Regions from separate parts of the Staphylococcus sp. GDY8P57P genome, predicted to be linked through region 1. Evidence: riboswitches for the same ligand, from Rfam matches in the RefSeq annotation. Region 1 holds a riboswitch; the other holds the start of a gene.
What was found. Region 1 has a riboswitch for S-adenosylmethionine ahead of KA878_RS07205 (MetQ/NlpA family ABC transporter substrate-binding protein). Riboswitches for the same ligand answer to the same signal wherever they lie in the genome.
Positions count from the first base shown of each region.

Region 2: another riboswitch for S-adenosylmethionine. It lies ahead of KA878_RS02535 (methionine ABC transporter ATP-binding protein); the one in region 1 lies ahead of KA878_RS07205 (MetQ/NlpA family ABC transporter substrate-binding protein).

Region 1 covers NZ_JAESLK010000019.1:64,516-67,734, reverse strand. The annotation lists gene KA878_RS07210 (aspartate aminotransferase family protein) at 1-475, opposite strand, end outside; gene KA878_RS07205 (MetQ/NlpA family ABC transporter substrate-binding protein) at 743-1,558, opposite strand; SAM riboswitch class I at 1,670-1,776, opposite strand; gene KA878_RS07200 (hypothetical protein) at 1,924-2,349, shown strand; gene KA878_RS07195 (cell surface protein) at 2,547-3,173, shown strand.
Region 2 covers NZ_JAESLK010000006.1:17,348-20,566, forward strand. The annotation lists gene KA878_RS02525 (toprim domain-containing protein) at 156-542, shown strand; gene KA878_RS02530 (thioredoxin family protein) at 535-831, shown strand; SAM riboswitch class I at 889-994, shown strand; gene KA878_RS02535 (methionine ABC transporter ATP-binding protein) at 1,081-2,106, shown strand; gene KA878_RS02540 (methionine ABC transporter permease) at 2,099-2,794, shown strand; gene KA878_RS02545 (MetQ/NlpA family ABC transporter substrate-binding protein) at 2,815-3,219, shown strand, end outside.

The DNA.
Region 1 (3,219 bases):
GCTTGCGCATATTTAAGCTAATGGCTGACATCGATAGTGACCCAAATGTTGAACCATGATATGCATTTGTAAAACTAATGATATACGGTCGACCAGTATACGCTCTTACAAATTTAATAATGCCATCATTGGCGTCAGATCCACTCAATCCAAACGTCACACGTTTTTCATAATCACCTGGCGCAATATCACATAGTTTCTTAGATAATTTCACTGCTGGTTCATGATACATATATGCAGGTGTATAATGAATCAATTTCTCAGCTTGTTTCTGAATCGCTTCAATTACCGGTTTAGGTGCATGCCCTACATTTTGCGAGCTCGCGCTTGCTAATAAATCAATGTATTCTTTACCATCCACATCTACGAGTGTCGCACCGTAACCATGATCAATGGCTAATGGGTAATATTTAATTCTTCCTGATGCCGCAAAGTACTTCCCATCTTCTTGTATTAATTCCTCTGCTTTACTCATATTGACTCATCCTCCCATAATCGACCATCCCTTTTACATCCCTCTCTTTGAAAAGTCTCCGGCCATCTTAATAAACAATGTTTCATTGATAATATTCAATATCTTACTAATAATTGTCAGATTTGTAAATATTTTCTGAATAATCAAAAATAATTATAATTTGCTATTTTTAGTTTTTTTGATGATACATATTTATTAAAAAAATGAGGGAGTGGGACAGAATTCTTTTTAAATTCGTCGTCCCACTCCCCCAATAAAGATATAGGATTATTTACTTTCGTAAGGAATGACATCGTCTCCATATTCTTTTTTAATATAGTCTTTAATTTCTTTAGATTGCATGACTTTTAATAATTCTTGGAACTTCTTATCATTTTTATGTCCTTCTTGAACTGCGATAATGTTGGCAAATGGTGATGATTTACCTTCCATTACAATTGCATCTTTAGACGGTTTTAAACCATTATCGATGGCATAGTTAGAATTCATAATAACTGCTGCACCTTCACCGTTTTTATATGTTTTAGGTAAAAACTCAGCCCCTTGCTGATGATTAAATTTTAAATTCTTTTTATTTTCTGCAATATCTTCAAACTTGGCGTCTTCAATTTTGACACCTTTTTTCAACTTAATCAGACCTTCATCTACAAAGAAAGATAAAAATCGTCCTTCCTCTGCAGGGTTATTTGAAACATAGATTGTTGATCCTTCAGGAATATCTTTCAAATGTTTATATTTTTTACTATAGACACCCATTGGCGTTGTAAATACTTTACCTAATTCTTCTATTTTATAGCCATGACTTTTCTTCTCAGCTTTTAGATACGGTACGTGTTGGAAGAAGTTAGCATCTACATCGCCTTTATCTAATAATTTATTTGGTACTTTATAATCATTAACCTCTTTAACTTCTAGATCATAACCTTTTTTCTTTAATTGTTCTTTAGCTTTCTTCAACACATCTCCATGGGGTGCAGGTGAAGCAGCAACTGTGATTTTCTTATCATCCTCTTTATCTTTGCTACATCCTGCTAACACGATAATTAAAACTAAAATACTGATCATACTTAACCATTTTCTCATGTATATCGACACCTCTTTTTTAAAATGATTCAACTACACTTCAACTCTTAAATAGTTAGAAGACATAAAAAAATACTTTCTATTATTTAAGAGAAAGTATCGATACACTTTCTCTCATCTCTTAAAGTATTGTCTACTTTATGTGAATTAGCACCATTTCGTTACACGACGGTTGCTGGGCTTCTCAGGGCACATCCCTCCACCACTCTTGATAAGAGTTAACAAGTTTTATTGAATTGATATTATATTAGCATTGGATCAAGCTTGGGTCAATATCATTTTTTAAATATTCTAAATTTTTAAAATGTGTAAGTTGTTTTACTGTAGGGAATAGCTTGTTAAACACATTCGAAGGGTTGATGATTATGTTTCGTTACAGCTATCACTTACTTAGTGCATTGTTCATTAGTATTTTATTATTACTTATCATGTTTGTCATGGATGTGGTGATGCATACGACACACCTTACTTTGCTATTAATCAACATTGATTTCATCGCAGATCCTAATAAGACACCACTTATTTTAGAACTTTTAATTCATATCATTATTGGATTTTGTATTTACATAACGTTTCTAATCATTTATCTGTTATTCAAACCTTTATACAAATTAAGTTATCTCTTATTAATGATTATTTTTCTAATCTTATACCCATTACTTATTACGTTGGCTGAACGTTCACTGTTCCAATTTAATTGGGTAGCGTATGCCTTATGGATGGTCGCACACTTGATATTCACTTTACTGATGGCATGGTCGATTCCTTATTTTTCTAAAAAGAAATGGTAAGTTGATAACTATGCATGTTATATAAACAATCGCTTATAGTCATTAAAACATCACTATTGTAAATTTAACTTTACAAATACGCCGTTCTTTAAGCTAATTTAAAGTTTCAATATGGTTTACTTTAATCCCCTATTTTAATTAAATCTGAGTGTTACACTAACGTTGTAAAAGATAAATAATGAAATGGGGTTTTCATTGTGGTGAAGGTTTCTCTATTTGCGTCAACACTTTTAACAAGTACGGTAATATTATCTGCTTTTAACGGACAACATGCACTCGCAACTGATGTAGTGACGAAAGACAATGCACAAGAAATTGCTTCGGAAGCATTATCAAATAGTGGTGGTAATCCAGATTTACAAAACTTTGACAAAGCAATTGATAAAGGGGACTATTTCAAAATTGAAAGCCACAATAAGGCAAATGCTGGTATAGGTGTCTATAAAGTTTATAAAAATGGCCAAGTCGAATATAAAAATGATAGATACAGTAACTTCAATCGACTTCAAAGTGGAGAAACATATGTTGAACACGGTATTGCGAATGCCGCTGAATTAGATGACCGACAAAAAGCAGCGTCAAAAGTCAATTCCGTAGATTGTGCACGTGAATTAAATACTTACTATGTTGGTAACGTTAAATCTAATGAAGTACCTTCGTCTCAATCAGATCAAAAGCAAGAAAACCAGCATACGACGACGCAATCATCTTTACCAGAAACAGGTCAATCGCATCATGAACAATCCACTCAACTATTAGGTGGTCTTTGCTTATTATTGGGGAGCATATTCGTAGCGAAACAAACGCATAAGAACATTGACTAAGATATTACTAAGGGAGAGAGACAGAATTTAAAAGAATTCTGTCTCT
Region 2 (3,219 bases), on a different contig from region 1:
TTATTTTGTCTTTTTATCTATAAAGTAATCATCTCAGTTTGGTATGGCGTCTATAATTGCGTACATTGTTAAGTAATTGTAAATGATGTTTAAGGTATGCGCGTTCTGTGAAGAAGTAACTGATTGTTTATTATCGACTTAGAAGGTGGATTAACATGGCAATTTTAAATAAAGTTATAATTGTTGAAGGCAAATCTGATAAGAAGAGAGTACAACAAGTCATCGCTGAACCTATCAATATTATTTGTACGCATGGTACAATGAGTATTGATAAATTAGATGACATGATTGAAACATTATATGACAAGCAAGTCTTTGTGCTAGCAGATTCAGATGACGAAGGTGAAAAGATAAGAAAGTGGTTTAAACGTCATCTTAGTGAATGTGAACACATTTATGTTGATAAAACATATTGTGAAGTTGCTAGATGTCCCAAGAACTATCTTGCGCATGTATTGAGTAAACATGGCTTTACAGTACGTAAAGAAAAACGTCTAATTCCCAATTTAACGACTGAAAGGTTAGTAATCATGCATGAGTAAATCTATAGAAATTGAAGATATTAGTGAGAATTTTAATAAAGATAAACACCTCATTTTCGGATACACACCGATGTGTGGTACATGTAAAATGTCTGAGCGAATGCTCGATATTGCGAATGAAATACTACATTTACCCGTTAAAAAAATCGATTTGAATTACCATCCTAAATATAGTGAACGTAACAAAATTATGTCAGTACCTGTTCTAATTGTTATGAATAAGGACATAGAGGTAGATAGAATTTATGCATTTCAATCTGTACCTTATTTGTTAGAAAAATTAAAATAATTGTTGACGAAATTATAGTGCAATGGTAGGATATAAATTAATTAAATAGTGCGAAAACTCTTATCAAGAGAGGTGGAGGGATGTGCCCTATGAAGCCCGGCAACCGTCTAATATTAGAAATGGTGCCAATTCACATAAAGTTAATTACTTTAGAAGATGAGAGAAAGATGAATCAATGCTTTCTCAACTTAATCTAAAGTGAGAAAGCATTTTTTTAATTACATAATGAATTTTAAGGAGGCACTAAACGTGATTGAGTTAAATCAAGTTGTTAAACGCTATCACACAAAAGATAAGGATGTACTAGCAGTTGATCACGTTAACTTAAATATAGAAACGGGCTCTATTTTTGGAGTTATCGGATTCTCTGGTGCTGGTAAAAGTACGTTAATTAGAATGTTCAATAATCTAGAAGCGCCTACATCTGGCGATATTATTATAGATGGCGATAATATTAACAAACTTTCAAAAGCAGAATTAAGAAAAAAACGTCAAAAAGTAAGTATGGTATTCCAACACTTTAACTTATTATGGTCAAGAACGGTACTTCGCAATATTATGTTCCCGTTAGAAATTGCAGGATACTCTAAAGGTAAAGCAATTGAAAGAGCACGAGAATTAATTGATCTTGTTGGTTTGAAGGGACGAGAAAATGCTTATCCTTCTGAATTATCAGGTGGTCAGAAACAAAGAGTCGGCATCGCACGAGCTTTGGCAAACGCACCAGATGTTCTATTATGTGACGAAGCTACTAGTGCATTAGACCCACAAACAACAGATGAAATATTAGACTTACTGTTAAAGATTAAAGCGCGCGAAAATCTTACAATTGTGATCATCACACATGAAATGCACGTTATCAGACGTGTTTGTGATGAAGTAGCAGTTATGGAAAGCGGACGTGTGATAGAGCAAGGTAAAGTAACGCAAGTATTTGAAAATCCACAACACGAAGTGACTAAACGCTTCGTGAAAGATGATTTAGATGATGATTTTGAAGAATCTATCCAACATCTTGAACCGTTAGATTCAGATGCTTATATCGTTAGACTTAATTTCAATGGTGATAATACGACAGAACCCGTTGTTTCGTACATAAGTAAAACACATAACATTGATATCAATATTCTTGAGGCAAATATTAAAAACACACGTGGCGGTGCAGTAGGCTTCTTAGTGGTTCACATACCACATATTGCTGAAACAGAATTTGAGACATTTAAAGAAGATTTACATCAGCAACATGTAAATGTGGAGGTGGTTAAGCATGGATAAATCATACGGTGATATTTTTAAAGAGATGATTACAATGCCTAACGTCCAGTGGCCAGAAGTATGGCAAGCCATTTATGAAACGCTTTATATGACTATTGTGTCGACGATTTTCGCATTTATTTTTGGTTTGATTTTAGGTGTACTTTTATTTCTATCAGCCAAGAGTAATTCGAAAGGTGCTAGAGTCTTTTATAGTATCGTTTCATTTATAGTTAACCTGTTCCGAGCAATTCCATTTATCATCTTAATCTTGTTATTAATTCCATTTACAAGTGTCTTACTCGGAACAATCAGTGGTCCAACGGGTGCTTTACCAGCATTAGTCATCGGCGCAGCGCCATTCTATGCAAGATTAGTTGAAATTGCTTTTAAAGAGATAGATAAAGGTGTTATAGAAGCGGCTTGGTCAATGGGAGCAAGTACTTGGACGGTTGTTCGTAAAGTACTATTACCAGAAGCAATGCCAGCACTCGTTTCAGGTATTACCGTAACAGCAATCGCATTAGTTGGATCTACTGCAATTGCAGGTGTTATTGGTGCAGGTGGTTTAGGTAACTTAGCTTACTTAACAGGATTTACGCGTAACCAAAATGATGTCATTTTAGTTTCAACTGTATTTATTTTAATTATCGTATTTATAATCCAATTTATTGGGGATTGGATTACAAATAAAATTGACAAACGCTAAAAGAAAAGAGGAATGATTTAATGAAAAAACTTTTAAGCTTAATTTTAGTACTAACATTAACTGTCGTTTTAGCAGCTTGTGGCAATGGTAGTGGTGACAAAGATAAGAAAATCGTTGTAGGTGCATCTCCAGCACCACACGCTGAAATTCTAGAAAAAGCGAAACCTTTACTTAAAGAGAAGGGCTATGATCTAGAAATTAAAACAATTAACGATTACACAACACCAAACAAATTGTTAGATAAAGGTGAACTAGACGCGAACTATTTCCAACACGTACCTTACTTAAAAACTGAAAGTAAAGAAAAAGGATACAAAATTGAAGATGCAGGTAAAGTTCACTTAGAACCAATGGCTGTTTACTCTAAAAAATATAAAAGTTTAAAAGACCTTCCTAAAGGTGCAACAGTATATGTTTCAAATAAC